One region of the Brevibacterium paucivorans genome, then DNA from elsewhere that is predicted to be linked to it. Evidence: predicted binding sites of a transcription regulator. Region 1 holds the regulator's gene; the other holds the start of a gene.
The links. Region 1 encodes HspR, which represses chaperone genes until heat shock. Its sites were predicted from a motif close to AAGTTGAGTCNNNNNGACTCAACTT; they were not measured.
Positions count from the first base shown of each region.

Region 2: a site for HspR is predicted at 3,115-3,139, ahead of JOE56_RS00440 (Hsp20/alpha crystallin family protein). Genes of this name have one in related genera too.

Region 1 covers NZ_JAFBCP010000001.1:1,397,380-1,402,466, reverse strand. The annotation lists gene JOE56_RS06545 (DASS family sodium-coupled anion symporter) at 1-281, shown strand, start outside; gene JOE56_RS06540 (maleylpyruvate isomerase family mycothiol-dependent enzyme) at 354-1,103, shown strand; gene JOE56_RS06535 (heat shock protein transcriptional repressor HspR) at 1,136-1,528, opposite strand; gene JOE56_RS06530 (DnaJ C-terminal domain-containing protein) at 1,592-2,629, opposite strand; gene JOE56_RS06525 (nucleotide exchange factor GrpE) at 2,700-3,425, opposite strand; gene dnaK (molecular chaperone DnaK) at 3,425-5,087, opposite strand, start outside.
Region 2 covers NZ_JAFBCP010000001.1:95,592-100,678, reverse strand. The annotation lists gene JOE56_RS00465 (glycosyltransferase) at 1-447, shown strand, start outside; gene JOE56_RS00460 (RNA polymerase-binding protein RbpA) at 431-772, opposite strand; gene JOE56_RS00455 (hypothetical protein) at 882-1,157, shown strand; gene JOE56_RS00450 (transglycosylase family protein) at 1,306-2,118, shown strand; gene JOE56_RS11390 (septal ring lytic transglycosylase RlpA family protein) at 2,154-2,972, shown strand; gene JOE56_RS00440 (Hsp20/alpha crystallin family protein) at 3,171-3,632, shown strand; gene JOE56_RS00435 (class I SAM-dependent methyltransferase) at 3,704-4,432, opposite strand; gene JOE56_RS00430 (endonuclease/exonuclease/phosphatase family protein) at 4,425-5,087, opposite strand, start outside.

The DNA.
Region 1 (5,087 bases):
CGACCTCGCTCAGCTCCGCCCTCATCCCCGTGTTCATCGCACTCGCGCAGTCCGTACCCGGCGCGGCAAACGGGGGCATCGGATTCGTCATCATCCAGCAGTTCCTCATCTGCTTCGGCTTCCTGCTCCCCATCTCCGCGCCACAGAACATGCTGGCGTACGGAACCGGTGCGTTCACAGCCAAGCAGTTCCTCAAGGCCGGTATCCCCATCACCGTGGTCGGGTACCTGTTGGTCTTGCTACTTTCAGCCACCTACTGGAAGTGGATCGGCCTGGTCTAAGGCACGCGCCCGGGCGCCCACCCCGGGCGCTCCGGCCCACGGCCAACCAACCCACCTCACAAAGGTACATTCATGTCTCTTCAAAAAGACCTCGACTTCCGCACGCTGGCTGAAGCGTTCTACCTTCAAACCCTCGACCAGCTCTCCAGGGCCAACCTGGACGAACCGTCACTCCTACCAGACTGGTCACGCAAGCACGTGGCCGTACACATGATGCACAACGCAGAAGGATTCATGCGTCTGCTCCACTGGGCGCGCACCGGCGAAAAGACCCCCATGTACCCGTCCCGCGACGCCCGCGACCAAGCCATCGAAGATGACGTCAAACACCTCGAAAACGGTGACGTCATCACCATGTCACACGAGGTTGCAGACGAACTCGCCCACGACCTCGGCCTCCTCCCCCAGGACCGCTGGGAAACCCAGGTGGTCAGCGGACGCGGGGCCACTATCCCCGCCTCTGACATTCCGTGGCTGCGTGCCCGTGAGTGCTTTATCCACGCGCTTGACCTCAACATTGGGATGACTGCGCTGGACTTCCCCGCCGAGGTGACCGACCGGCTCCTAACCGACGTCACCTCCACATGGGAGGACCGGGGCGAACCCGTGAACTATCTGCTTCACTTCACCGACACGGGCGAAGACCTACACATGTGCACCAGCGAAGACACCCAACAGGTCCAGGTGACCGGCCACAAAGCCGAGGTTCTCCAACACCTGCTGGGCCGCGGTTGGCCAGTGTCCGGGCGCGATGACAACGCAAAAGGAGGCGCGGGTGACTCGACTCCTCGAGATCTCCCTGCGCCCCCTCAGTGGCTGTAAGGTTCTAAGGCTCTATCTATCTAAGGCTCTACCTACCGCCTGTGTACTAGCGTGGGTCGGCCTGAACGTGCTGGCGGGAGCAATGCTCCCGCAATCCGCGTCCGAGGTCGTTCCCCCTTGAGAATCGACACCACGTCTCCCGCTGAACCGGCGGCGAACACTCGGTCCACCGCGGCGGCATGCTGACGCGCGGCCTCTACTTTCTCTTCCATGGCCCTGAGCTGGCGACGGGCTTCGTCAACTTCCTCTCTAAGCTCGAGGATCCGCTTGATACCGGCCAGGTTGATGCCTTCGTCCTGACTCAGCTGCTGGATGAGCCGCAACTTGGCAACGTCGTCAGCGGAGTAGCGACGACCTCGGCCGGCAGTCCGCTCAGGGATCACCAAGCCAAGCCGGTCATATTGGCGAAGCGTCTGCGGGTGCATCCCAGCAAGGTCCGCTGCCACCGAAATGACATACACTGCTGCGCTTGAACTAATCACGGCGCATCATCCTCGGCTTGCCTTGGATGCGAGTCCCTCACGCGGGTCCTCGCCTTCCGTGGCTTTTGCGAAGGCTTCCACGGCCGCTTTTGCATCCGCGTTCAGGTTGCGTGGCACCGCAATCTCAATGGTGACCAGCAAGTCACCGGTCTGCTTACCGTTGATCCCCTTGCCACGGACGCGCAGAACCCGTCCAGACGGCGTGCCCGCCGGCACCCGCATGCGCACGGAACCGCCGCCCAAGGTTGGAACGTCGACCGTCGCACCCAGAGCCGCTTCCGCAAACGTCACCGGCAAGTTCATGCGCAGGTTGTTGCCATCGCGGGTGAACACGGGGTGCTTGTCAACGTGAACCGTGAGGATCACATCTCCATTTGGGCCACCGTTGGTTCCCGGCTTGCCTTTGCCTGCCAAGCGAACCTTCTGCCCGTCACTCACCCCCACCGGGGTGCGCACGGTCAGCGGTTTACCACCTGGCATCGTCAGTTTCACCGTTGCGCCTTCAACCGCTTCTTTAAACGACAAGCGCGTCGAAGCTTTGAAGTCGCCACCCTTCTGCGGGCCAAATCCTCCACCGGAGAATCCACCTGGTGAGTACCCTCCACCGGAAAAGCCTCCCGGCGAGTATCCTCCGCCAAAGTTTCCCCCGCCAAAGTTTCCGAAGATGTCTCCCAGGTCAGGTCCACCAGGACCGCCGGTTCCACGGGTCGTGTAGCCACCACCGGTGTTAAACAGGCCAGAGAAAATATCCTCGAACCCCTGGCCGGAGCCACCGGATCCGGCGCTGAAACGTGCGCCGGACCCCATGGCCCGAACCTGGTCGTACTGCTTTCGAGTTTCCGGATCCGACAGCACCTGGTTAGCGGCGCTGACGTCCTTGAACTTCTCTTCCGCAGCTTTATCGCCCGGGTTGGCATCCGGGTGATATTTGCGGGCCAGTTTGCGGTAGGCCTTCTTTATTTCCGAGGCGGAGGCGTCCTTAGAGACCCCCAGGGTTGCGTAGTAGTCCTTTTCAAACCATTCGTTCTGAGGTCCCGAGTTCATCTGGCACCTCCTTCCTTCTTACATTGCCGCTCGCGTGCTACGGCACCTTAGGCCGTAGCACGCGCCCGTCTTACTCTGCGGGTACGTGAACTCCCACACGTGCGGCTTTGAGGACTCGTTCGCCCATCCGGTATCCCGGCTGCATAACTAGGAAAACCGTGGGTTCTTCGACTTCCTCACTTGGTTGTTGCATAAGCGCTTCGTGAACGTTCGGGTCGAACACTTCACCGACTTCGCCGTACTGTTCAATGCCCAGCTTGTTCAGGGCTTCGAACAGCCTGTCGACGTGCTTTGCGAACGGCCCTTCGACGTCGCCGGCCTCGCGCGCCAGGCGCACTTCGTCCAGGATCGGCATGAGCGCCTCGGTCACCTTGACCATTCCGTTTTCGTGGGCGCGGTCGCGCTCACGTTCGGAACGGCGACGGTACGCCGCGTATTCGGCGTTGAGTCGCTGCAGATCCTCGAGGTGCTGCGCAGCTTCCGCTGACACTTCCACACCTTCGCTGTCGCTGAGTTCCGAGGCGTCCTCGGGGATATCTACCCCGAGGTCGCTCGCGTCGGCCGCTGGCTCTCCGGCTGCCGGTTCCCCAGCTGCTGGCTCTCCAGCTTCTGTGGCTTCGGCCCCAGCGGGCTCGGCCGCTGGTTCTTCGCCTACTGGCTGTCCGCCTGCCGGTTCCTGCGCGTCCTTAGGGGCGCGCACTTCACCGGTTTCGGGGTCCACACGGCGCTTGTCGGTAAACGAGAAGCCCTGTTCAGCAGGCTCCCCAGCGCTGTCGAACGGTTTCTCGGTGGACATTACTTGTTCTCCTCGTCCTCATCGATCACTTCAGCGTCTACCACGTCGTCGTCCGCGTTTGCGGAGTCAGCCGCACCGGCACCTGTAGCGTCGGCACCTGCGGCACCGTCAGCAGACTGCTGTGCGTAGAGTGCTTCACCCAGCTTGGTCTGCGAGGTCTGGAGCTTCTCCAGTGCCTTCTCAACAGCTGCGTCATCGTCGCCCTTGAGCGCTTCCTTCAGCTCGTCAACGTCGGCCTGAACTTCCTTCTTCACGTCTTCAGGAAGCTTGTCGTTGTTGTCCTTGATGAGCTTGTCGGTCTGGTAAGCCATGTTTTCAGCAACGTTGCGCTTGTCGGCTGCTTCGCGACGCTTCTTGTCTTCTTCCGCGTGCTCTTCAGCTTCACGCACCATACGTTCGATGTCTTCCTGAGGAATAGCCGAACCACCAGTGATGGTCATGGACTGTTCCTTACCAGTGCCCTTGTCCTTTGCGGACACGTGGACGATACCGTTGGCGTCGATGTCGAAAGACACCTCGATCTGTGGCAAACCACGTGGCGCAGGCGCAATTCCGGTCAGTTCAAAGGTTCCCAGTGCCTTGTTGTCGCGCGTGAACTCACGCTCACCCTGGAACACCTGGATCGAAACCGAAGGCTGGTTGTCTTCGGCCGTGGTGAAGGTTTCCGACTTCTTGGTTGGAATTGGGGTGTTGCGTTCGATGAGCTTGGTCATCACGCCACCCTTGGTTTCCAGACCCAGGGACAGTGGGGTGACGTCAATGAGCAGAACGTCCTTACGTTCACCCTTGAGCACACCAGCCTGAACAGCTGCACCGATTGCGACAACCTCGTCTGGGTTCACACCCTTGTTAGGTTCGCGACCACCAGTCAGGTCCTTCACGACTTCAGCGACTGCTGGCATACGGGTCGAACCACCAACCAGAACAACGTGGTCGATGTCCTTGACGTCCACACCAGCGTCACGGATGACTGCCTGGAACGGAGCCTTGGTGCGCTCGAGTAGGTCGTGGGTCAGTTCTTCGAACTTGGCGCGGGACAGGCTTTCGTCCAAGTGGATTGGGCCGTTTTCGCTCATGGACAGGTACTGCAGGCTGATGTTGGTGCTGGTTGCGCTGGACAGTTCCTTCTTGGCCTGTTCAGCTGCTTCCTTCAGACGCTGCATTGCCGAGGAGTCCTTGGTTGGGTCAACGCCGTATCCGCTCTTGACCTTTTCAACCAGCCAGTTAACAATCGCCTGGTCCCAGTCGTCACCACCCAGTTTGTTGTCTCCCGAGGTGGCACGCACCTGAATCGTGGAGAAGTCGTCATCGTCCTTGCCAACTTCCAGAAGCGACACGTCGAAGGTACCGCCACCGAGGTCGAACACCAGAATGAGTTCGTCTTCCTTACCGCGTTCCAGACCGTATGCGAGAGCTGCCGCGGTTGGCTCGTTGATGATGCGCAGAACGTTCAGACCAGCGATCTGACCTGCGTCCTTGGTTGCCTGACGCTGAGCGTCGTTGAAGTATGCGGGAACGGTAATCACTGCGTCGGTGACTTCTTCCTGCAGGTATTCTTCAGCGTCGTGCTTGAGCTTCTGCAGAATACGTGCCGAAACTTCTGGAGCAGTGAGCTTCTTGCCGTCCAGTTCGGTGGTCCAGTCAGTTCCCATGTGGCGCTTA
Region 2 (5,087 bases), 1.3 Mb from region 1:
CTGTTGGCACAAGTGGGGCGTGGCGCAGACTTGGCTATCGGATCACGCTGGATCCCTGGGGGAGCGGTGGTCAATTGGCCACGTAACCGCCACTTCTTGTCGCGCGGCGCAAACGTTTATGTCAACGTTGCTTTAGGCCTGGGTGTTCACGACGCAACAGCAGGATTCCGTGCGTTCAAACGCGAGGTACTCGAAACAATCGATCTTTCGCAGGTTGAGTCGGCGGGTTACTGCTTCCAGATCGACATGACCATGCGCGTTGCACTGGCCGGCTTCTCGATCGTTGAAGTCCCGATCACCTTTGTCGAACGTGAGCTAGGTGAGTCGAAGATGGACGGGAACATCATAAAAGAAGCCTTCACCCGAGTAGCGGAATGGGGCGTCGCCCGTCGCACTTCTCAGGTGAAGGCTCTTGTCAGTCGTCTGTCGGCTAAATCTCCGGAGTAGCCTCACCGCGACGAATCGCCAAGCGTTCGTCCAGAAGAACCTGCAGTTCCTCGAAGCTACGGCGTTCCAGAAGCATGTCCCAGTGGGTACGTGCAGCCTTTTCTGGTTCTTCGTCTGGTTCTTCACCGCCACTGCGAACACCAATTCCGTGAGCGCCTGAGTCCCACGTAGCGGGTACTTCAGCATCGACTGAGAAGGGAACGGTGAACCTGTGCCCGTCCTCGCATACGTACTCGACGTGCTGGCGGGGTGCCGGCTCAACACCGACTTCAGACTCTAACGATCGAGATCCCAGCTGTGTACCGCGCAAGCTACGTTCGCTCATCGAGATCCTTTCAAAAGTAGCGGAAGGGAATGTAACCACAACATCGTACCGTGGCCATTTATTCCCTGTACATATTGACCCTGCCGGAGCCTGCACACAGAATAGAACTATGACGAATGCGACTCAGCCAGAAGTTCAGGACGCCACCTCGCGCACGCTACGTGAACGTGTAGCCAACACCGCGCACGCTACCCGTGTCCGCATGAGTAACGTACGGCCCGCCGAGGTTGTTGACAGTTCGGAAGAGCGCCTAAATGAAGGCGTGGAGTATGTGCGAGAAGCACTGCACAACGGTGTTGATTTCTTGTCTCACCTCACAACGACTGGCGTGACGAAAGGTGCCGACTTCACGCGCAGGGGAGTGGAGTTCTTCTCCCGTAAGTAGTGATTGAGGTCGCGCGCACGCGTATGTGTGTGGAACAGCCCACTGAAGTCAACGCATCTCACATCCCCGTAGCTTGATAAAGTAACGGTTCGTTATATATGCTTTACAACTGTCACGGAATGGTAACGGGATTGTAAAGGCATCACGTATGGGCAAGCACACTTCTTCGCGTACACAGGGATCTGTTCTTGACCTCTTTTCTCGTACCAAGAAAAAGGGTCGTCACGCACAATCTAAAAAGCTGTCAGCTTCGACGGTTCTGAGTTCGGGTCGACGCGCACCAGTCATGGCGGCAATCGCCGTGCCAACCGTCGCAATTATTGCGGTCGGTGTCGCTGGAGTTGTCGGAGCACCCCAAAGTGGAGACACCTCGGCAGAAGCCTTCACACAACCCGAAACCATCAGCGTTGAGCAACCAGAATCGGGTGTCAATCACCACGAGGATGACTTTCAGCAGGCCCAAGAGCAGGCGCGTAATGTCGCGGCTGTTGGCAACGCTTCAGTGACAATGCCTGAAACGTCGACGGACGAATCTTCTTCGTCCGAGTCGTCCTCCTCATCTTCATCCTCGTCAACCTCTGGTTCGTCATCGAGTGGTTCGAGCTCGTCAAAGAAGGGCTCAAAGAAGAAGAGCTCGTCGAAGTCGGGGGAGTCCTCCGATGCGAGCGCCGGTGACGCTAGTGGCGATTATTCTTCCCCAATGTCCACGGCAGAAATCAAGGCCATGTTGGGTGGGCCTGGATCGCGCTGGTACAAGATTGCCAAGTGCGAATCCACCTTTAACCCACGTGCTATCAACAAGGCCAACCGTGCGCACTTTGGTCTGTTCCAGTTCAAGCTGGCGACCTGGCGCTCAGTTGGAGGCAAGGGCAACCCAATCGACGCCCACCCGCGCGAACAGTTCAAGCGCGCAAAAATTCTGCAAGCAAAAGCTGGCTGGGGCCAGTGGTCCTGCGCTTAATGTGAGCGCGGTATCAGGAGTATTAAGGAACGTTTATGGGTAAGCATTCTGCGTCAAAGCCAGCGACTCGCGGGTCGCTTAAGGATTTGTTTGGTCGCCGGAAAGCCTCGGCGGGACGCCACGGTGAACCTGTATCGGCTGCGGGAGTTCTTGCTTCCGGCCGTCGTGCGCCAGTGATGGCAGCTATTGCGATTCCTACCGCAGCGATCGCCACAATTGCGGTAGCCGGTGTTGTCAACAACGGTCAGGGGGAGTCGAACGCTGACGTCGAAGCACAGGCTAATGCTCATGACTACTATGAGCCTGATTTCGCTCTGCCACAGGGCGAATCGGAGCAGGTAGCCGAAGTCAAGAAGCACGAAGAAGAAGCCAAGAAGCAGAACAAGGCCTCGAAGGCATCGGTCAAGATGGACGCTCCAAAGGAAGAACCTGAGGAGTCGGCGTCGGGTTCGTCTAGCTCTGCGGGTTCATCAAGCTCGTCGAAGTCCTCGAAGTCTTCCGGTGGGAAGGGTACTTCGGCTGACGACTCGAATAAGCCGCACAACAAGAAGGCTTCTGGCCAAGGCGGAACGTGCAAGGCGTCCATGTACGGCAACGGAGATGGCACGCATGGCGGACCAACGGCGAGCGGTGAACGCTTCAATGCAAACGCTATGACCGCGGCGCACAAGACACTTCCCATGAATAGCCGTGTAAAGGTCACCAATAAGGCAAACGGCAAAACGACCGTTGTTCGCATCAACGACCGCGGTCCGTACATCGGTGGACGTTGCCTGGACCTGTCCGTAGCGGCTATGAAGGCCGTGGGCGGATATAGCAGTGGTGTTATTTCAGTTTCGTACGAAGTTCTCTAAGGCGACTGACCGCGGCTGGCTAAGCGCAACTATGGGCTATTAGCCGATAATATACATTATGTTAAGTAGAGTTGAGTGGGGCTCACCTTCGGGTGGGCCCCACTATTTTGCATAGATTTAACGTGCGAACGGAATTTTTCTAAAGTTGAGTGCGTTAGGCTCAATGTACAGAGTTCATTACAAGGAAGGTGATCTTCTATGGCTACTCGTTTTGACCCTATCCGTGACATCGACCGCTTCATCTCTGAAGTCACTCGATCCAACTCCACCACACTCCCCATGGACCTGTTCCGTGACGGAGAGAACTACGTGGCACGCATCGACATGCCAGGTGTTCGCCCAGAAAGCATCGACGTTGACGTTGAAGACCGCACCCTGACGGTCCGCGCTGAACGTGAAGTTGAAGCTGGTGAAGGTGTCGAGTGGCTCACCCGCGAACGTCCAACCGGAACCGCGGCACGTCAGCTGACTCTGGGCAACCGGATCGCCGTTGACCGCATTGTTGCTGACTTCAGCGACGGTGTTCTCACACTCACGATCCCAGTGTCAGAAGAAGCCAAGCCACGCAAGATTTCCATCTCCCACAGCGGGAACACCACCTCGGCGCCCACCGAGCCAAACAACACGCCACTGGCAGGCTCCTCCAACACTGAGGCCTAAAGAAAGCCTGGCTCACAGCTAAAGAGCCGTAAGTAAAAGGTCAGGCAGGGACACTCTCCTTGCCTGACCTTTTATGCATTTAACCTCGCCACATAGGTGAGGCACACGTACGGCAGCTGCAAGGTCTCCCCCATGGGATTTTCATTCAACAGATAGTCTCGAAGATTGTTCACGATTCTGTCTCGCTGCTGTTGCCCCGAACGCAACCAATACGAACGCGTCGACGCCAGCCCCACCAGATCGTCAAACGTGAGCTTCTGTGAAAACGTGCTCACATGCGCCTCAATCTCGCCAAACGCATCACCCAGGTTAGGCCGCCACTCCGGTCGGTACACATCGCCAGCGTGAATGATGCGTGCGATCCGCATGACCCACTCGTGTGACACGTCTAGCTGGTTGATCAGAATTGCCACTACTCCCCCAGGTGTTAGAACCCTGGCGCATTCCGTGACGGCTACCTGTGCGTCGACCCAGTGCCATGACTGCGCAAACGTCACCAAATCGACGCTGCCCGCGGGTAAAGGAATGTTTTCGGCGGTCCCCACCAAAGAGCGGCACGGGTTATGTTTCAGGGCCGAGGTGTCCGGATCGACCGCGGTGACGTCCAGCCCGCGGTCGCGCAAGGCGACGCTGAGTTTTCCAGTTCCCGCGCCGATATCGGCGACCCGTGGGCCAAGTGCGGCGTGTACACAGATATCCAACGCTTCTCTGGGGTATCCGGGCCGAAAACGCTCATACGCTTGCGGAGACTGACCAAAGTGACGCCCATGAAGGCGGTTACTGATCTTGGGCTCAACCATCAGCGTCCTGAAACGCGTACGAAAACTCGAGACCGCGGTGATCGCTCCCGTCGATCACGAACATTTCACCCTTGTACGGTGTGAGCAACTCGGGGTTATACAGGTGGTGATCGATGCGCGCACCAAGCATACTCGACCACTTGGATGGCCAACTCCCTCGGGCACCCATATTGAGTTCTTCGGCTGAGTCTGAGCACCTGCCAGTGCGCATCAGTGGCGAATCCGTTGTCGCGTTGAAGTCACCAGCAATCAAGGTGGCACGCTCACAAATATCACGCTCTGTCTTGACGCTGTGTGCCCAATTGCGCTGTTCGACCGCACTTTGGACAGGAGCATGAGCGTGGATGGAATAGAACTCGCCGAGTGAGGTGCGTACACCAGCCGTAGCAAACGGGAGCGAGTGCGCGTCGATGACCTCCGGCTCTAGGTCGTGCTTGACCATGACCAGAGAATCAGCGTCTGTGGGTGAGGCAGTGGGCGTCTCGGGTGTGACCAGATATGCATCCGACAGCCCGAACTTCTCAAGCTTGTCCTCAACTGTCGTGTGAGCGGCCTCTTGCAACGTGACGATATCTGCGTCAGTGTCGCTAATCCGCTTAAACAACCTGTCGTACGAATCGTTGCCGATTAGAACGTTCGCACTTACCACGGTGAG